DNA from 3 places in the Rhizobium sp. BK098 genome. Region 2 is predicted to be linked to each of the others. Evidence: riboswitches for the same ligand, from Rfam matches in the RefSeq annotation. Region 2 holds a riboswitch; each other region holds the start of a gene.

Region 1 (6,905 bases), on a different contig from region 2:
AGGCAAGCCCATAGCGCAAAGTCCTATCTCTAGGGAAGAGCGCCGTCACCGGAACGGTGCGGCGAAGCCGATCATTCGGTCGTTTCCTTCATGGCGGCCTGGACGACACGTTCATAGCCGCTGACATAACGATCGAAGAGAAACGAAAAGCTTTCGATGTCTTCGGGCGACCAATCGGCAAAGATGCTTCCGATAACGGCGTATTTCTGCACCTGGATTTCCGACAGCAAACGCTGCCCGAGTGCGGTCAGCACCACGACGATACGCCGCGCGTCCGCCTGCGATGCCTTACGGCGCAACACACCACGCGCCACCATGTCGGCAGTGATGCGGCTCGCGCGCGATGGATCGATGCGCAAGAGCTCGGCAATCGTGCCGACGGTCACTTCGCCCGTATCTTCCGCCCGCCGCACGACATCGAGCACATCGAGATGCGAAAGCTCAAGCCCCGGGGCCACATGTTGAATGGCGAGCCTGCCGATCATGCGACGGCCGGTCAGCAAGCGCATGCGCATCATCGCCTGACCGATGCGCAGAAACTTCTCGTCTTCGGCCAGCGTCGGAACTTCGATATCTTTTGTATTCGGCGCAGATGTCATCCCTAAAGCATAGCAGAGGTCGGGACGAAACAAAACATGCAAATGGCATTCACCTGCCATTGACAATTATATGCTAATAGCACATATATTCACCCATGAAGACCGGGCGTCCCGCGCATTCGCTCGATAGCGCAGCGTTCCGGCCCAGTTCGGGTTCTTGCTCCATGGACATGCAGACAAGCTTCACACCGCTCGTGGCGGATCACAAACGGCGGCTTATTCTTTTCCTCTTTCTGATGACTGCCATGTTCATGGCAACGCTCGACAACCAGATCGTCTCGACGGCACTGCCCACGATCGTCGGCGAGTTCGGGCATCTGGATCGCTTCGGCTGGATCGGATCGGCCTATCTTCTCTCACTTTCCGCCGTCATGCCCGTCTACGGCAAGCTCGGTGATCTCTTCGGCCGCAAATATGTGATGATGACGGCGATCGCGATCTTCACGGTCGGCTCTGCCGTCTGCGGTCTAGCCGTCTCGATGGATACACTGATCGCCGCCCGCGTCCTTCAAGGCTTCGGCGGGGGCGGCATCATGGTCTCGATCTTCGCCGTCAACGCCGATCTTTTCGAGCCGCGCGAGCGTGCGCGCTACCAGAGCTATTCGAGCCTCGTGCTGATGGCGTCGGGCGCCATCGGCCCCGTTCTCGGCGGCACGATGAGCGATCTTTTCGGCTGGCGTTCGATCTTCCTCGTCAACGTGCCGATCGGCTTCATCGTGCTTGCCGGCCTGGCCTTCATGCTGCCCTACCGCAAGCCTGCCCGCCGTCCGAAGATCGATTATGCCGGCGCCATCGTCCTTGCCCTGACGACGACAAGCATTGTGCTTGCTGCCGACGGAAGCGAACTCTTCGGGTCGCTGCTATCGCCGCAATGCCTTGGTATTATTGCCTTCGGAGTGATCTGCGCCATCGCCTGGGTCTTCATAGAGCGCCGCGCGCCCGAGCCGATTGTGCCAATGACGCTGTTCCGCAATCCGACATTCGGCCTTCTGCTGATCCTCTCGATCACCAGCGGCGCCGTCGCCATCGGCATGGTCAATTACTTCGCGCTCTTCCTGCAGACGACGACAGGCCTTTCTCCCTCCATGGCCGGGCTGCTGTTCATTCTCCTGACCGGCGGCATCGTCTGCGGCTCGCTCTCCGCCGGCCGGCTGATCGCGGCCAAAGGCCGTTACAAGCCGTTTGCCGTCGCCAGCGCCAGCTGCAGCACCATCGCATTCGCCTCGCTCGCCTTCGTCCATGCCGGCACGCCCATCGTCCTCATTGGCGGCCTGATGCTGCTGCACGGCATCGGCATCGGCCTTGCCCAGCAGGTGCCCGTTATCGGCGTACAGAATGCAGCGGCCGCCCGTGACGTCGGCGCCGCGACCGGTGCCGTCACGTTGTCGCGCATGGGCGGCGCCTCCATCGCCATCTCCATTTACGGCGCCATCATCGCCGCCAAACTCGGCAATGTCGGTGTCTCCATATCCGGCGTACCGAACATCGAGGAGCTGACACCGAAGATGATGGCCGCCTTGCCCGAGATTACCCGCGAGGCCGTCGCCAACGCCTATGCGAGCGCCTTCAGCCCGTTGTTCATGACGGCAGCCGGCATTTGCATGTTTGGTCTCCTGACCTCGCTGACGCTGAAGAATGTGCAGCTCCCGGGTGCCGCGAAGAAATTCGAAAGCCCGGCGGTCGCGGAGGCTGCCGAGTAAATCCTTCCTGCTGCAATCGGCAAGGGAATCATTTCCCTTGTCATCCCTCCGTCACAAGGCTAAATCTGCCGACGCTCTAACGGGGTGCCTTATGTCCTTCAGGACATTTGGCTGAGAGGCTTTCACCGGCCAACCCGCGGAACCTGATCCGGCTAACACCGGCGGAGGGATTAGACGCGTGACGAAATCATAGCGCCCTTTCCCCTTCAAGACGAAACCAAAGTGGAGGCGCTGTCGTGCAAAACCGATCGCTATTGTCATTCTTCACCGGCCTGGCCCTTGCCGCCGGCGCAACGTTTTTTGCTGCTCAGACGGCTGAAGCAGCCGACAAGACCCTGACCATCTACACCTATGAAAGCTTCACGGCCGACTGGGGTCCTGGCGCCAAGGTCAAGGCCGCCTTCGAAAAGACCTGCGGCTGCACGGTCAACTACGTCGCCGTCACCGATGGCGTCGCGCTCCTCTCCCGCCTAAAGCTGGAAGGGACCGGCACTAAGGCCGATGTCGTTCTCGGCCTCGACACTAATCTCATCGACGAAGCGAAGGATACAGGCCTCTTCGACGCAAGCGGCGTCGACACCTCGGCCCTCAAGGTTCCCGGCGGTTTCAAGGACGACGTCTTCGTGCCCTACGACTACGGCCATTTCGCCGTGATCTATGATAGCCAGACCGTCAAGAACCCGCCCAAGAGCATGAAGGATCTCGTCGAAGGCGATCCCAATCAGAAGATCGTCATCGAGGATCCGCGCACCTCGACGCCGGGTCTCGGCCTGCTGCTCTGGGTCAAGTCGATCTATGGCGACAAATCCGCCGATGCCTGGGCGAAGCTCAAAGGCCGCATCCTGACGGTCACTCCCGGCTGGTCGGAAGCCTACGACCTGTTCACCAAGGGCGAAGCGCCGATGGTGCTCTCCTACACGACGTCACCGGCCTATCACATGATCGAAGACAAGACCGATCGCTATCAGGCCGCCGCCTTCTCGGAAGGGCATTACATTCAGATCGAGGTCGCTGGCCTCATCAAGTCCTCGCCGAACAAGGAACTTGCCCGCGATTTCCTGAAATTCATGATCTCCACCGGCTTCCAAGACATCATTCCGACAAGCAACTGGATGATGCCGGTTTCCGCCACTTCCGAGCCGCTGCCGGATGCCTTCAGCAAGCTCGTCGTGCCGTCGAAGACCTTCCTGATGAGCCCTGCGGACGTCGACAAGAACCGTAAAGCCTGGATCGACGAATGGCTGACCGCCACCAGCGGCAACTGATGCCTTGATCATACTCACGGCACCCGAGCGAAGACGCGCTATTTCCGGCGGGGCGTTCAGCCTCGGCAGCATTGCGCTCTTCGTCGGGATCGCCGTTCTTGTTCTTATCTCCGCCGGCATCGAATCCGGCAGCGACACCTCGCTCACAGACCCATATCTACTGCGCATCCTACGCTTCACACTGCTGCAGGCGGTGCTTTCGACACTGCTCTCCATTGTGCTCGCCATTCCGGTCGCCCGCGCATTGGCGCGCCAGCCGCGCTTTCCCGGCCGGCTGTGGCTGATCCGACTGATGGCCGTGCCGATGGGCCTGCCGGTGCTGATCGGCGCACTAGGCCTGCTCGGCATATGGGGCAGGCAGGGGCTCATCAATCAGGCGCTATCAGCACTCGGCCTGTCGCAGCCCGTCAGCATCTATGGCCTGGCCGGTATCCTGCTTGCGCATGTCTTCTTCAACATGCCGCTCGCCTGCCGACTGATGCTGGCCGGACTGGAGCGTGTGCCAGCGGAATATTGGCTCGTGGCCGGCGGACTCGGCATGCGGCCCATCTCGGTCTTCCGCTTCATCGAATGGCCTATCCTGCACGGCCTCATTCCCGGCATCGCCGGCCTGATCTTCATGCTCTGCGCCACCAGCTTCACGCTGGTCCTGATCCTCGGCGGCGGCCCGGCCGCAACGACGCTGGAAGTGGCGATCTACCAGGCGCTTCGCTTCGATTTCGATCCCGGCCGCGCCGTGATGCTGTCGCTGCTGCAGATCGTCGTCACCCTGCTTGTGCTCGGCGTCATGACGCTGTTTCGAGCTCCCGACGATCATGGGCTCACCGGCGGGCGAGCGCTGCGCCGCATCGATGGACAGCGGATGGCTGCGCGATGCATCGATGCTGCATTGCTGGCGGCCGCGACGCTCTTTCTCGGCATGCCGCTTGCTGCGGTCGTCGTGACCGGCCTCGAGGCCAATCTTTTCAAGCTCGTCTCCCAGCCAATCTTCCTGCAGGCGGCAGTCACAAGTCTTGCAATCGCGCTTGCTGCGGGCCTTCTGGCCGTGCTGACATCCTTCGCGATCATTCGCGCCCGCTCGGTGATATCGGCGGATCGCCGAAAGTCCCTCAGCTTGCGCGGCCTGGCGCTCGCATTAGGCGCAAGCTCCTCCCTCATCCTGCTGGTGCCACCGATCGTGCTGGCAACCGGCTGGTTCCTGGCGCTCAGGCCATTGGGCGATCCCAGCCGCTTTGCGGCCGTCCTCATCATTGTCATCAATGCGCTGATGGCGCTGCCCTTTGTCATTCGCGTCATCGAGCCGGCCTATACGGTCCATGTCAGCCGCACCGGGCGGCTGGCGGCAAGCCTCGGCCTTCACGGCACTGCGCGCCTGCGCGTGGTCGATTGGCCGGGTCTGCGCAAACCGCTCTTCACGGCGCTCTCCTTCGCCATGGCCCTGTCGCTCGGCGATCTCGGCGCCGTCGCACTCTTCGGCTCCGATAGCCTGATGACCCTGCCCTGGCTGGTCTACAGCAAGCTCGGCAGCTACCGCACCAACGACGCCGACGGATATGCCTTGATCCTCGGCTTGGTATGCCTTCTCCTGACCATAGCCGGAACCGCGGGCCAGGGCGCGCCGGATGACGAAAGCAGGCGAAATGACTGACAGCAGCATCATGAAGGCAGAAGGCATCAGCATGGAAGGGGTCGAACTGCGCCTCGGCACGCATGACTTCCGCTTCGATTGCGCATTGCCGCAGGGTAAGATCATCGCCATTGCCGGGCCGTCAGGGTCGGGCAAATCCACCTTTCTCAATTTACTGGCCGGCTTCGAACAGCCTGACCGCGGCCGTATCCTGCTCGCCGGACAGGACGTGAGCCGCCTGCATCCCGCCGAACGGCCGGTGTCTCTCATCTTCCAGGACAACAACCTCTTCGCTCATCTCGATCTCTTCACCAATGTCGGCCTTGGCATCAGCCCGTCATCGAGGCTTTCGAAGGAGGATCGTCAAAAGGTCTCGGAGGCTTTGGCGCGGGTCGGACTAGCCGGTTTTGAAAAGCGCAAGCCGGGAACGCTTTCCGGCGGCGAGCGCCAGCGCGCGGCTTTCGCTCGGGCTCTGGTGCGCGACAAGCCAATCCTGTTGCTGGACGAGCCTTTCGCCGCGCTCGATCCCGGCCTGCGCTCCGGCATGGTCGAACTTCTGAAAATTCTGCATCGCGAAACCGGCAATACGGTGCTGATCGTCTCGCATGACCCGGCCGAAGTGCGGCGCCTTGCCGACCACGCCGTCTTCATCGACGGCGGCACGATCAAGCTTACCGCGCCCATCGAAACCTTCCTGCAGGCGGGCGGGATTCCGGCATTGACCACATTTCTGCAACATTGATTGTGTCATGACAGCTTGCCGCCGGCTTCGCCTTAATTTCGTCTAGCGAAGCGGCTGAAAGTCCTCGGAAATGCTTGCTAAAATACAACGCTGCCATATTTAAACGGAGTCTCGCTATGCAACCGGTGCCAAAATCGGCTACAGCAAGAGGTCGAAGCCGTCCGGGTAAACGCGGATCGATGGGGGCGAAAACAACCTTTATCGGCGCACGACCATGATCGACCCGGTAACGATCAACCGGATTTGGCGCCGAGCCGGCATGACAGCGAAATGAGTAGGATGCAGGTCCTGAAGCAGAGCAAGCGAGCAGAACGAAGGATCGATTTGACCGTCGCAGCCCGTTTGCGCCGTTTTGTGCCCTTCCTTGCAGCCGCAGCAATGTTGAACAGCTGCCAGACGGTGATGGATCAATCCTATCAGCCGAGCGTTTCGCCCTCCGCCAATCCGCAGATCGTTTCCGAAGTGCAGAAGAACGATCCGCGCGCGCAAATGGGAGCCCGCGAGCATCCGCGTATCCTCGCAAGCTATGGCGGCGAATACAAGGATGCCAAGACGGAGAGGCTCGTTGCCCGCATCGCCGGCGCCTTGACCAGCGTGTCGGAAAATCCGCAGCAGTCCTACCGCATCACCATTCTCAATTCGCCCTCGATCAATGCCTTTGCCTTGCCCGGTGGCTATCTCTATGTGACCCGCGGCCTTCTGGCGCTTGCCAATGATGCGTCCGAAGTCGCCGCGGTGCTGTCGCACGAGATGGCGCACGTAACAGCCAATCACGGCATCGAGCGGCAGAAGCGCGAAGAAGCCGAAGTCATAGCCAGCCGCGTCGTTTCCGAAGTCCTGTCGAGCGATCTGGCCGGCAAGCAGGCGCTTGCCCGCGGCAAGCTGCGTCTCGCCGCCTTCTCGCGCCAGCAGGAACTCCAGGCCGACGAGATCGGCATTCGCACACTCGGCCAGGCCGGCTACGATCCTTAC
Region 2 (6,905 bases):
AGCGCCAGAACCGCTGGAGTTCGAGTCTTCAACCGAGATCACAGCCGTGAAGCCGTTGCCGGCGTCGTAGTTGTAGGTCAACTGGTTGAGTTCGTACGGACCGTCATAGATCACGTCGTCGTTGATGACGTCGCCGGCATAACCGATGTAGGAGTTGTACTGGGAGTCAGCCTTACCAACGAGGAAACCGCCGAGGCTGATGTTTGCGAACAGCAGCTTCGTGGAGGTGGAGTTGCCGTCATTCCAGTCCCAACGGATGACCGTGTTGGTCTTCAGCGGGCCGTATTCGGTGTCGGTTGCCGTGTCGACGCTCAGCTCCGCACGGGTGTGCCACAGCGTACCGTTATGGCTGTTCGGGTTGTAGGCATCGTACCACTCGCCTTCGGTACGGACGCGGCCGCCGATCTTGAGGCAGGTTTCGGTGCCTGGAATGAAGAAGTAGCCAGCGCCGTATGCGTCGCAGATGCGAACGTATTCCAGCGGCTCGGGCTCAGCAGCGACGATCGCGTCAGCCGCATGGGCGCCAGAAACTGCTGCCAGCGCAGCAGCGGAGCCGAGAAGAAGGCTCTTGATGTTCATTTTAAACTCCTGGTTGCAATATGCATTCCAATTTACCGCGAGTACAAAGCTGGAACACCACCCTGAGGATTACGTCGGTTTAAACGCAACCGGGCAGTCCGGCAGATACGCACCTGATGTCGGCTTGAGTCCCCTCTAACCTCCATAATTCACCCCGCGGCAAAGGTTTTGAAATGCCTCTACCGATCCGGCCGATTGCTCGTCCGTAAGACAGTTATGTCCTATATTTGGTTTACAAACAGCCCGTATGTTTGTCAATTCTGTGAAACCCGCCCCGGCATTAGACTTGATTGCTGTTGCTTAAATGCAACTGGCGGCGGGCTGAGCCTTTTACTGCCGGAATAGTCGGCCGTCGCCAAGGTTCAAGAATTCGCACCAAATCGAGACAGCCTTCCCCAATCAGGCTCGAGATCCGGAATTTTCATCGGTACCATTTATGCGGGAACGGGCTTAGATCAAGAGCAGCGTCATCGAAGATGATGATCGCGCCTATAGGAGGCTCGCCCCTATAGAATCCAAGCCGCCCCCGCGCCACACTGGTCAATCGATTGAGAAAACGCGACCGTCGTTGCGGGGTTGACAGAGAACAAGGGTAAGGCATAGCCTTTCCGTATTCACCAGGGGGGTCCCGGCAAGGGGCTGAGATACTGCTGGACAATGAGGCTTTGCCTCCTGTTGCGCAGTGACCCGTTGAACCTGATCCAGTTCATACTGGCGTAGGGACGGTGCAAGCGCTCGAAGGCTTCGGATTCCCGCCTGGATTCCATGCCGGCGTCTTTTCATCATTCCGGCTGATTGACTGGGTCTCCAACTGCAACTTGGAGCCTCAAACCATGAATATTGCCGCAAAGAACCTCACTCCGACCGTCACCACCGGCCCGCTGCCGGCATCCGCGAAAATCTATGTTCCCGGAGAGATCCACCCGGACATCCGCGTGCCGATGCGCGAAATCAGCGTCCATCCGACCTCGGGCGAGCCGCCTGTCATTGTTTATGATTCTTCCGGCCCCTACACAATCGAGGGCGCCGATATCCGCATCGAGGAGGGTCTATCTCAGCTACGCCGCGACTGGGTTCTCGCTCGCGGCGATGTCGAGACTTATGAAGGCCGGCATGTGCGCCCTGAAGACAATGGTTTCGTCACCGGCGAGCGGCTGACACCGGAATTTCCGGCCAAGCGCCAGCCCCTGCGGGCGAAAGACGGCAAGGCGGTCACCCAACTCGCCTATGCGCGCGCCGGCATCATCACGCCGGAAATGGAATTCATCGCCATTCGCGAAAATCTCGGCCGCAAGGCCAAGGCAGAAGCCCTGATTCGCGATGGCGAAAGCTTCGGCGCCCATATTCCGGATCATGTCACCCCGGAATTCGTCCGCCAGGAAGTTGCGAGCGGCCGGGCGATCATTCCGGCCAACATCAATCACTCCGAAAGCGAGCCGATGATCATCGGCCGGAACTTCCTGGTGAAGATCAACGCCAATATCGGCAATTCCGCAGTCACCTCCTCAATGGCGGAGGAGGTCGAGAAGATGGTCTGGGCTGCCCGCTGGGGTGCCGATACCGTCATGGACCTTTCGACCGGCCGCAACATCCACAACATCCGCGAATGGATCATCCGCAATTCGCCGCTGCCGATCGGCACCGTACCGCTCTATCAGGCACTGGAAAAGGTCGGCGGCATTGCCGAGGAACTGACCTGGGAAATCTATCGCGACACGCTGATCGAGCAGGCGGAACAGGGCGTCGACTATTTCACCATCCATGCCGGTGTGCGGCTGCATTACATCCCGCTCACCGTCAATCGCGTCACCGGCATCGTCTCGCGCGGCGGTTCGATCATGGCCAAGTGGTGTCTGCATCACCATCGCGAGAGCTTCCTTTACGAGCATTTCGAGGAAATCTGCGATATCTGCCGTGCCTATGACGTCTCCTTCTCGCTCGGCGACGGCCTGCGCCCCGGCTCGATAGCTGATGCCAACGACGCCGCACAATTCGCCGAACTGGAAACACTCGGCGAGCTGACGAAGATCGCCTGGGCCAAGGATTGCCAGGTGATGATCGAAGGCCCCGGCCATGTGCCGATGCACAAGATCAAGGAAAACATGGACAAGCAGCTTTCCGTCTGCGGCGAGGCGCCCTTTTACACGCTCGGGCCGCTAACGACGGATATCGCGCCCGGCTATGACCACATCACATCGGGCATCGGCGCTGCCATGATCGGCTGGTTCGGGACGGCGATGCTCTGCTACGTCACGCCGAAGGAGCACCTTGGTCTGCCCGATCGCAACGACGTCAAGACAGGCGTCATCACCTACAAGATCGCAGCGCATGCGGCGGATCTCGCCAAAGGTCATCCGGCCGCGCAGGTTCGTGACGATGCTCTGTCGCGCGCCCGGTTCGAATTCCGTTGGGAGGATCAGTTCAACCTTTCGCTCGATCCGGACACGGCTCGCAGCTTCCACGACGAAACCCTGCCGAAAGAAGCTCATAAGGTGGCCCATTTCTGCTCGATGTGCGGTCCGAAATTCTGCTCGATGCGGATTTCGCACGACATCCGCGCCGAAGCGCAGAAGGAAGGGCTGGAAGCCATGGCGGCCAAGTATCGAGAGGGCGGAGACCTCTATATGCCGGTCGAAACCCCTGCACAGCCGGCTGAATGACATGCGTATTCTCGTTAAAGGGGCCGGCGTTGCCGGCCTCACGGTCGCCCACGAGCTAGTCCGGCGCGGAGCGGAGGTCACGATCTCAGATCCAAGCCGGAATTTTCATCATGCCGCCTCCTGGCTTGCCGGCGGCATGCTGGCGCCATGGTGCGAGTGCGAAAGTGCCGATGAGGCTGTGCTGACGCTCGGCCGTGATTCCGCCGATCGATGGGAAGCGATTCTGCCTGGCAAGATCGTCCGCAATGGAACGCTCGTCGTCGCGCCGAACCGCGATCAAAACGAGCTGAAGCGATTCGCCGGCCGCACGACGGACTATCGCTGGGTGGACGAAGACGAAATCGCCACCCTTGAGCCTTCGCTTGCCGGCCGATTCCGCCAGGGCCTGTTCTTTCCGCAGGAAGCACATCTCAATCCCCGCGAGGTCCTGCAATCGTTGAAGGGCGATCTATCTGCAAAAGGCGTCACCTTTATCGACGGGCTCGTGGATGACGATAGCTTCTCTGAAATCATCGATTGCACGGGAGCTGCCCGCATCGGCCGCATCCGCGATTTGCGCGGCGTACGCGGCGAAATGCTCTATCTGCAGAGCGATGAGATCGTGCTTTCGCGCCCCGTCCGCCTGCTGCATCCACGTTTTCCCGTCTATATCGTGCCGCGCGGCGAAGGCCTGTTCATGGTCGGTGCGACGATGATCGAGACCGACTTCAAAGGGCCGATCACCGCCCGTTCGCTGATGGAACTCTTGAACGCAGCCTATGCGCTGCATCCGGCCTTTGCCGAAGCTGCGGTGGTCGAAACCGGCGCCGGCATCCGCCCTGCCTTTACAGACAACCTTCCGCGCGTGACGCGGCAGGGCAAAGCCATCCTTGTCAACGGCCTCTATCGCCATGGCTTCCTGCTCGCGCCCGCGATGGCCGAGAAAGCCGCCGATCTCGTCTTTTCCGGACACGACGAAAGGAGCCGCCAATGCGCCTGATCATCAATGGCGAAGCGCAGATCGTCGAAGCAACGACGCTTTCGCAACTTCTCACGGCTCTCGAATATGAGGGCGAGTGGCTGGCAACCGCCGTCAACGGCGAACTCGTCCATAGCGAGGAACGCGGCGACCATATCCTAACCGACGATGACAGGATCGAGATCCTGACGCCAATGCAGGGAGGCTGACCATGCTTGAACTCTACGGAACCCAAATTATATCGCGCCTTCTTCTCGGCACGGCGCGCTATCCCTCCCCGGCCGTACTGGCGGAAGCTGTCAAACGTTCGCAAACCGGGATCGCGACTGTATCGCTGCGCCGGGAAACGGCAGGCGGGCGTAATGGCGGCGCATTCTTCGAGATGATCCGCGAACTCGGCGTTCGCGTCCTTCCCAATACAGCAGGCTGCCACGGCGTATCGGAAGCAGTACTGACCGCGAAAATGGCGCGCGAGGTCTTTCGGACCAATTGGATCAAGCTCGAGGTGATCGGCAATCACGATACGCTGCAGCCCGACGTCTTCGCGCTGGTGGAGGCGGCGAGAATCCTCACCGATGACGGCTTCGAGGTCTTCCCCTACACGACGGACGATCTCATCGTCGCCGAGCGGCTGCTGGAAGCCGGATGCAAGGTGCTGATGCCCTGGTGCGCGCCGATCGGAACGGCGGCCGGACCGCTCAATCTATCCGCTCTGCGATCGATGCGGGCACATTTTCCTGAGGTTCCGCTGGTAGTGGACGCCGGCATCGGCAGGCCTTCGCATGCAGCGACCGTCATGGAGCTCGGCTTCGATGCCGTGCTGCTCAACACAGCGGTTGCCGGGGCCGGCGATCCGGTCGCGATGGCGGAAGCCTTCGCCAAGGCCATCGATGCCGGCCGGCAGGCATACGGCGCCGGCATGCTTGAGCCGCGCGATATGGCGGTGCCATCGACACCAGTGATCGGAAAGCCGGTGTTCGCATGACGCTCGATCCCTTCTACCTCATCGTCGATAGCGCCGCCTGGATCAGGCGATTGGTGCCGCTCGGCGTCAAGCTGGTACAGTTGCGCATCAAGGATCGCTCAACGCCTGAGATCCGCGCGGAAATTCGCGAGGCGAAGGCAATTTGCGCCGCGCATGAGTGCCAATTGATCGTCAACGACTATTGGCAGCTGGCAATCGAGGAGGGTTGCGATTTCATCCATCTCGGCCAGGAGGATCTCGCTTCTGCCGATCTCTCCGCCATACGGGATGCCGGATTGAAGCTGGGGCTTTCGACACATGACGAGGCGGAGCTGGAGACGGCGCTTGCTGCCGAACCCGATTATATAGCGCTGGGGCCGATCTATCCGACCGTCCTCAAGGTTATGCTCTGGGCACCCCAAGGCCTCGATCGGATCGGCGCGTGGAAGGCGCGCATCGGCAACCGGCCTCTCGTTGCGATCGGCGGCCTGACGGTCGAACGTCTTGCGGGCGTATTCGAGCATGGCGCCGATATCGCCGCGGTCGTAACGGATATCACCCACAATGCCGACCCCGAATCGCGAACGCTCGAATGGGTGGCGGCGAGCCGGCAGACGCCTCCAAATTGACAAGATCGCCCCTCAGGAGCCCATGCAAGGGGCTGTTTTCAGCCGCTATTGCCCGATGAACGGGCCATTCATAGAATATTCAGCTGAACATAATCATGCTGAAGGCGTTAATTAGATGACTCGCGTATTCGCTGAGCACAAAGACTGCTTTGGAGGTAGTCATGATAAAGAAGACGGTTCTTACGGTTTTGCTGGCCGCTACGGTCGTAGGCGGCGCATTGGCGCCCGTCAGCAGCGCACAGGCACAGTATTACGACGGCCATCGCGGTGACTGGCGCGGCCATGACGATTGGCGTCGTCATCACCACCATGGCAATGGGGGCGCGATCGCCGGCGGCGTTGCTGCCGGTCTTCTCGGCGGCCTGCTTGTTGGCGGCGCTCTTGCCAACAGGGGCCCGGTTTATGAAGTCGCCCCGCCGCCGCCCAGGTGCTGGTACGAGGATCGCCGCGTCCAGAACGAGTATGACTATGGCTGGCATTACGAGCGCATTCGCGTTTGTAATTAGGCAATAAACGATGCGTCCGCCTGAATGGAGGCATCGTTTGATTCGGATTTGCCGGCGGCCGGAACCGCCGGCAAATTTATTTTATGCGGTAAATTATAGTCCGTGCGTCCTCGGATAGGCATTGCGCTCCGGGAATGCTCGCCCGGCAAGGGTTTCCGGTTCGGGTCGCCAAATTTCGACGAGCAAGGGATAGCAGGGCACCGTATCGCTCGAATGTTCGCTGCCACAATCGCCGCCGGGGCAGGCCGAAAGTGCGCCGAGCAGATCGATCTCCGCGAAGAACTCGAGGAAGTCGCCCGGCCGCACGGGGCTTGCCTTCATGAAATACTGGTGGGTGTCGCGCGTAAATCCGGTACACATGAACACGTTCAGCACGTCGTGAACGTGAAACTCCGCCTCTTGGACAGGGATGTTCATTTCCTTGGCGAGCGCGCGTGACAGGTTTGAATGGCAGCAACGGTGATAGTCGTCGCCGTTCAGCAGCCGGTTCGTATAGGGATCGCAGCGCGTGCCGATGACGTCGTGAACGCCGGCTCCATCCGCGTCCCAGCCATACCAGCCAAGCGTATCATGGGTGATCGTCGCCATTGGCCGCAGATAGGGCAACGT
Region 3 (6,905 bases), on a different contig from region 2:
GACTGGCCGGGCAACGTTCGCGAACTCTCGCATTTTGCCGAGCGCTTCGTGCTCGGTCTCGAATCGGCAACAACGGCAAAATCTGACGAAGCGCCGGCGACGGATGAAGGTTTGCCGTTGCCCGCTCGAGTAGAGCGCTACGAAGCCGAGCTCATCCGCGAAACCCTGTCGCAGAACAATGGCGATGTACGCCGTACCATCGAAGCGCTCGGCATTCCCAGGAAGACCTTCTACGACAAGCTCCAGCGACACGGCATCGTCAGAGGCGATTTCGCCGGCTTTGACGGGGGCGAGCGCCGAGGTTCATGATCCGCTGCCGATGAGCGACCACGCCAGCTGAAGCCGTCGCGTGAACTTCAGGCGCTGCGGCGCATGTCCCTGGCATTGCCTTGCCTTTGCCGGGCCGCTGCCTCGGCGGTGCGATCCAGAACCAGCATCGCTTGCGCAACCACCGCTGCGAGCGCTTCATCGCTCCTGGAAGCGGCCACGACCAGCGGCGCGCTCAGGCAAATTCTAAGAGCACTTGCCGGTACATCACCAAAATCGGCACAGCGAACGGGCTGGCCGAGACGCACCAGGGCAACTCCATCGCCTTCGACGGCCAGCTCCTTGTAGACCGCCGCCATTTCCGCTGCGGTCAGCATGGCGCCATCTGTGCAATTGCGCAGGTAAAACGAAAAGATGGAGGGAATTTCATCCCAGCGAAGAGCCGATGATGCGCCCCACAGCTCACGCCGCTCCAACGGCCGGCTCTGCAGAGGCTCGAAAGCCGGATCGTTCGCAAGACGATCGGAGACTGCCTCGGCAAAAATGGACAAAACCTTGACTACACGGTCTTCAGGAATATCGAGGAAGCATCCGAGTTCGAACAGCGCGGCTTTCCAGCGTAGCAGGAGGCCGAGATTGGCGCGCTCCGGCAAGATATTGCGGGCGGCCCAGCCTTCCGGCCACTCTGCCTTCCCGCAATAATCTGCCAAGGCTGCAGGCAGAGTGCGCGATTTGAAGCGTTCCGACATTTGCGGCGGGCAGAGAAGCGCCCCGCTGAAAATCGGCCCGGCGAGGAATTTCGAACCCGTGAGCGCGACCATGAAACCATGGGCGAGATAGGCGCGGATCGTCGCCGCTGACAGGCGAAACTGGCAGGCGTCGATCATGATATCCAGCAATGTGCCGAAGCGCTCCTTCAGACGCATGACGGTCTCAAGGCTCGGCGCCAGCAGGCTGGTCTTCGAGACGTCTGTTACGACGAGAAGGCATCTGAGGCCGGCTGCGCGGGCAAGCTCGATGAGGCCGCGCAGCTCCTCTTCCACCTCGCTATCGGCGCGAAGGGAACCATCCTTGTTGCGCACGGCAATGGTGGCGTTGCGTGTTGCGTCCCCTGGCCGCAATTCCTCGCCCTTGGCGACAGACCGTGCGCTGCTGACGCGGCTCATGAAATGCCGCCCGGCCGACGCCATCATGACGCCGCTGCCCGTCTCGTTCCCCATCAGCGTGATGGTCATCAGGGCAGGCTCGTCCTCACCCGCCAGCAGCGCGGCCGAAAAAAGGTGGATGTCCGTGCCTGACGTGGCCAGGATCGCATCGATCCGCGGCTGCGACGATTGACCGAGGCCAAGCAAGCGCAGCAGATCGTCACGCACACGCCCGATTTCGCGGTCATAGACAGCCGTCGGCGAGCTTGTTTCCATCTCCCGCCTCAGATCCGCGTAAAAGGATTCGACCGTGGCAAAGGCGGCGGCGGATATGGTCGATGCCGTCGACGAGCCGAAAGCGAGATCTTCGGGCCGTGGTGCCGGACCATAGCCATACATGTTGAGCCCGGTGAGCGGATCGCAATCCAGCCGTTCATCGCCACCCGACACCAGGTGTTTCAGCAGCGCATCCCTCGCCTCGCTCTGTTGCTTCGACAACGCACCCGTAGTCGCATTTTTATCCAGGGTACGGTCGTCAGCAACTTGCTGCATGGAGAAGCATTCCTCTTTCGCCAATGTCGACACGCTTTGCAGAATCGCGCCGCGGTCTACGCCGGGCGGGGGAGCCTCGGCAGCCGAACATTACGCTTCACAAGATGGAGCGAGGCTGACTTGCCGGGACCGACAGCACCCGCAGTAAGCGCAATAAAAGAGCTCGCGATCCGGAGGGCCGCGAGCTCATTTCTGCAAAGCGAATGGTCGGATCAGCCGGCAGCTTCCAGCTTATCCTGCGTCTTCGTCTCGAAGTCGCTGGCATCGTGGCGCTCACGCAGCTGCTCGGATGGATCGCCCGACATGCGGTTGACCATGCGGCCGCGCTTGACGGCAGGACGCGAGTAGATTTGCTCGGCCCAGCGCTGCACGTTCTTGTAGTCCTGCACCTGCAGGAACTCGGCCGCACCGTACTGCCACCCCTTGGCCAAACCGCCGTACCACGGCCAGATGGCGATATCGGCGATCGTATAGTCGCTGCCGGCGATATATTCGCTTTCAGCCAGACGGCGATCCAGCACGTCGAGCTGGCGCTTCACCTCCATGGCAAAGCGATCGATCGCATATTCGATCTTCGTCGGCGCGTAGGCGTAGAAATGACCGAAACCGCCGCCGAGATAGGGCGCGCTGCCCATCTGCCAGAACAGCCAGGAGATGCATTCGGCCCGAGCCGGCTGCTCGGTCGGCAGGAAGGCGCCGAATTTTTCGGCGAGATACATCAAAATCGAGGCCGATTCGAAAACGCGAACCGGCTTCGGGCCACTTCGGTCGAGCAAAGCCGGGATCTTCGAATTCGGATTGATGTCAACGAAACCGCTGCCGAATTGATCACCCTCACCGATCTTGATCAGCCAGGCATCATATTCCGCACCGCTGTGACCAAGCGCCAGCAGCTCTTCGAGCATAATCGTGACCTTCACGCCGTTGGGCGTTCCAAGCGAATAGAGCTGAAGGGGATGGCGTCCTACCGGCAGTTCCTTCTCGTGAGTCGGGCCGGCAATCGGGCGATTGATATTGGCGAACTGGCCGCCATTGGCCTTGTTCCAGGTCCAGATTTTCGGCGGGGTATATTCGGCAGGGCCGGTCATGGGCATCCTCCTTTTTCGGGAATCGAATTTGGGCGATCTTCGATGTAGCGCGCTACATAGATCGCACATAGGGGCCGCTCTTCATTTTTGCGAGAGGAGGATACCCAACTCTTTGAATGCGCCGAGGCTGCTTTGCACGCATGCCGCCTGCGCCGGGCTAGGATCCCTATACCGATCCGGGCCATTCTCAATCGCTTGGAAGTTCAACAAGACGAAAAAGCCTGCCGCGGGAGGAGGAGCGGCAGGCTTTTTACAAGAACCGAACAGCGGATGGGAGGAGGAGTTCCGCTATTCCTGCAGTCGTCCCTGGGAGGAGGATAAGGACGTCTGCCAAGCGAAGGGATGCGGGAGGAGATGCATCGCTTCGATGAAAAGAACATACCAGTCTTTTGCTCAGTTCATAGGCATTTCTTTGCAAGGCAGTTATGCGTCATGCGAAAAGCAAGGAGCTAGATTGATGCAATCTTCAGCAATCGCCGCGGAAATGAACGGTGATGCCCATAAAGCAAAAGCGCCTGCTCAAGGGAACAGGCGCCGGCATAATGCAGCTTTTATAAGGAGCCGTTTCGGCCGTTAGCGAGCGATCGCTGCGCGGGCAACATTGCGGATCTCACCGCGATCGATACCCAGGTCGTGCAGTTCGCGCGTGGACATACGGCCCAGTTCGGCGACCGTCTGACGATACTTGCGCCAGTTGTTGAAAGAGCGTGCTACGTTCATGATGATCCCCTTTCCTTGGGCTTTCGAAGCTGAGCAGCCGTGCTTGGCGCTCCCGTCGCTTCGATGAGAAATATATAGCCGAATCCCACGGCTTTTTGCAGAGCTAAGGGATCACTCCACCCATGCAGTTACTGCATAGATCGCCAAAAAAAGGGGGCGATCCCAACCGTCAGCATCGCATTTATGATTTGCTGGTGACAGCGCCGTCTTTGTCTGCGAAAAGAAGAGAGATGAGAGACAGGGGCGTCCGCTATCCGGCGGGCTGAGAAGCACCCTTCGAACCTGAACCAGATCATGCTGGCGGAGGAAGTCGCTCGGGACCTCGCGAAGCTGAAGCACGTCGTCCCTACGCGTCTCGCCGCCTGAAAGGGGCGATATGCAAGACCAAATCACACCGGGCAATCTACTTCGCACCATGCGGGCGAACCCTCCCCTGGTACAATGCATCACCAATTTCGTCGCCATGAATATTGCGGCCAATGTGATGCTTGCCGCCGGCGCATCGCCGGCAATGGTACATGCCGAAGAGGAGGCCGGTGAGTTTGCCGCTATCTCCGGCGCACTGACGATCAATATCGGTACGCTTTCGTCCGGCTGGCTTGCGGGCATGCGGAAGGCCGCTCAGTCGGCAAACGAGACGGGCAAGCCCTGGGTCCTCGATCCCGTCGCCCATTATGCGACAGGGTTTCGCCGCGATGCCATCACGCGCTTGTTGGAACTAAAGCCGACAATCATTCGCGGCAACGCATCCGAGATCATCGCGCTTGCCGGCGGGACGAGCCGCGGCCAGGGCGTCGATAGCCGCGATGCTGTCGAGCAGGCGGAAGATTCCGCCCTTCAACTCGCGGAAAAGCACAGCTGCGTAGTGGCAGTCACCGGCGTTACGGATTTCGTGACGGATGGGCAGAAGGCGAAGCGCATTGCAGGCGGTTCGCCATTGATGCCGCAAGTAACCGCACTCGGCTGCTCCCTTACCTGCCTCGTCGGCGCCTTTGCAGCGGCATCGCCAGATGCACATCTGGAGGCAACGGTTGCGGCGCTTGCCGTCTTTGCCGTGGCCGGCGAACAGGCGGGGGCGGCGGCTGGGGGACCAGGCTCCTTCTCCTGGCGCTTCCTTGACGCACTCGCCGCTTTGAGCCCGAAGACACTGGATCGCGACGCAAGGATATCTGCGGCATGAAGCAAGACTTCGATCTCTCGCTCTATCTCGTCCTCGATCCGCTGCTATGCCGTGATCTCGGTATGGTGGAGACAACGCGGGCGGCGGTGGCGGGCGGCGCCACCATGATCCAGTTTCGCGACAAGGAGGCTTCGACCGCCGCCATGATCGAAACCGGCCGTGCCCTCAAGCAAATCCTGCATGGAACGAATGTCCGGCTGATCGTCAACGACCATGTCGAGGCTGCCCTCGCCATCGGCGCCGATGGCCTTCACATCGGTCAGGAAGATATGAATGCCGCCGACGCCCGCCGCCTGATCGGCCCGGACATGATCCTCGGCCTCTCGGTGGAAACGGAGGCTCTCGCCTCCTCCATAGATGCCGGAATCATCGACTATGCCGGGATCGGTCCGGTCTTTGCCACACCCACCAAACCCGACCACAAGCAACCGATCGGCTTTGACGGGCTTGCCCGCATCGTCAGGCTTTGCCCGGTTCCTTCAGTGGCAATCGGCGGCCTGAAGGCCGTTCATACCGCCGATGTCCTTTCGTGCGGCGCAGATGGCCTCGCGGTCGTCTCGGCCATATGCGGACAACCGGACCCGCAAGCGGCGACAATCATCATCGCGAAAGCCATCAAGGAGGCTCGCCAATGATCCGCAACGTTCTATCTATCGCCGGCTCCGATCCCTCCGGCGGTGCTGGCATTCAAGCCGACCTGAAGGCTTTCTCCGCCCGCGGCGTTTATGGAATGGCGGCTCTGACCGCCTTAACCGCGCAAAACACTCAGGGTGTCTCCGGCGTCCATCCCGTGCCCCCCCATTTCGTGGCAGATCAGATCAATGCGATCTTTGCCGACATCCGTGTGGATGCGGTGAAGATCGGTATGATCGCCAATGCCGCCATCGCCAGTGCCGTCGCGGACATTCTGGCGCGACATCGCGATGTACCCGTCATCCTCGACCCGGTCATGATCGCCAAGGGTGGCGCCGCTCTGCTGGCTGCCGATGCCGTTGACGTGCTGACCACACGATTGCTGCCGCTCGCGACCGTCGTTACCCCGAACCTACCCGAGGCGGCTGCGCTGTTGCATGACGCAGAGGCGAAAAGCCGCCAAGACATGGCGCGCCAGGCGCTTGCGCTGGCCGCGCTCGGGCCTTCAGCAGTCCTCGTCAAGGGTGGTCATCTCGAGGGTGACGAAAGCCCGGATGTGCTCGCAAGCGGCGATCATGTGGCCTGGTTCGAAGCTCAGCGGTTGCCGACCAAGAATACGCATGGAACGGGCTGCACGCTCTCAAGCGCTATCGCGGCAGAGATCGCCAAGGGCCTGCCGCTCCCCGAAGCTATCGCCGTCGGCAAGGCCTATCTCGCCGCCGCGGTTGCTGCCGCAGGCCAGCTTTCCGTCGGAAGCGGCCATGGGCCTGTGCAGCATTTCTATGCACTGTGGGCCACAAATAAGGAGTAGCGAGCCTGTTACTCAAGGATCAGGTCGCCGTTTCTGGTGCCGGCCGCGGCCTCGATCGGGCATAAGACAAAAAGCGCCGTCCTGATGGGCGGCGGCGCCTCTTCATTGGCGATCGAATGGTACGGGCGGCTCAGGCCCAGCCCATGGTCAACACGCCAAAAAGGATGACGGCGCCGAGACCGATACGGTAGATGACGAAAGGCCAGGTCGAAAAGCGTTCGAGAAAGCGCATCAGCCCCCAGATGGTGATGAAGGACGATATGCTGCCGACAATCAGGCCAACGAGCAGCACCGACCAGGCTTCCATCGGAATATGCGCCTTGTGAAGCTCATAAAGCTCCTTCAAGCCGGCAAGAGCGATGGCCGGTAAGCCGAGCAGGAAGGAGAACCGTGCCGCCTCCTCTCTTTTTAAGCCGAGGAACAGTGCGCCGGTTAGGGTCGAACCCGAGCGCGAGACACCGGGGATAAGAGCACCGACCTGCGTGATGCCGACAAAAAGGGCATCCATC

Evidence for each region. Region 2 has a riboswitch for thiamine pyrophosphate ahead of thiC (phosphomethylpyrimidine synthase ThiC). Riboswitches for the same ligand answer to the same signal wherever they lie in the genome.
Region 1: linked by a shared signal. The riboswitch ahead of thiB (thiamine ABC transporter substrate binding subunit) and the one ahead of thiC (phosphomethylpyrimidine synthase ThiC) in region 2 are both predicted to bind thiamine pyrophosphate.
Region 3: linked by a shared signal. The riboswitch ahead of thiM (hydroxyethylthiazole kinase) and the one ahead of thiC (phosphomethylpyrimidine synthase ThiC) in region 2 are both predicted to bind thiamine pyrophosphate.

Annotation. Positions count from the first base shown of each region.
Region 1 covers NZ_JACHYY010000005.1:194,205-201,109, forward strand. Annotated here, with positions in the region: gene FHT73_RS15385 (MarR family winged helix-turn-helix transcriptional regulator) at 72-599, opposite strand; gene FHT73_RS15390 (MDR family MFS transporter) at 764-2,299, shown strand; TPP riboswitch at 2,370-2,486, shown strand; gene thiB (thiamine ABC transporter substrate binding subunit) at 2,572-3,564, shown strand; gene thiP (thiamine/thiamine pyrophosphate ABC transporter permease ThiP) at 3,572-5,212, shown strand; gene FHT73_RS15405 (ATP-binding cassette domain-containing protein) at 5,205-5,933, shown strand; gene FHT73_RS15410 (M48 family metalloprotease) at 6,312-6,905, shown strand, end outside.
Region 2 covers NZ_JACHYY010000004.1:506,082-512,986, reverse strand. Annotated here, with positions in the region: gene FHT73_RS14390 (porin) at 1-579, opposite strand, end outside; TPP riboswitch at 1,189-1,320, shown strand; gene thiC (phosphomethylpyrimidine synthase ThiC) at 1,413-3,239, shown strand; gene thiO (glycine oxidase ThiO) at 3,241-4,218, shown strand; gene thiS (sulfur carrier protein ThiS) at 4,209-4,406, shown strand; gene FHT73_RS14370 (thiazole synthase) at 4,409-5,182, shown strand; gene FHT73_RS14365 (thiamine phosphate synthase) at 5,179-5,790, shown strand; gene FHT73_RS14360 (hypothetical protein) at 5,952-6,296, shown strand; gene FHT73_RS14355 (DUF1989 domain-containing protein) at 6,390-6,905, opposite strand, start outside.
Region 3 covers NZ_JACHYY010000007.1:94,562-101,466, forward strand. Annotated here, with positions in the region: gene FHT73_RS18830 (sigma-54 dependent transcriptional regulator) at 1-309, shown strand, start outside; gene FHT73_RS18835 (hypothetical protein) at 357-1,964, opposite strand; gene yghU (glutathione-dependent disulfide-bond oxidoreductase) at 2,177-3,052, opposite strand; gene FHT73_RS18845 (DUF1127 domain-containing protein) at 3,626-3,772, opposite strand; TPP riboswitch at 4,002-4,098, shown strand; gene thiM (hydroxyethylthiazole kinase) at 4,149-4,952, shown strand; gene thiE (thiamine phosphate synthase) at 4,949-5,587, shown strand; gene thiD (bifunctional hydroxymethylpyrimidine kinase/phosphomethylpyrimidine kinase) at 5,584-6,396, shown strand; gene FHT73_RS18865 (undecaprenyl-diphosphate phosphatase) at 6,527-6,905, opposite strand, start outside.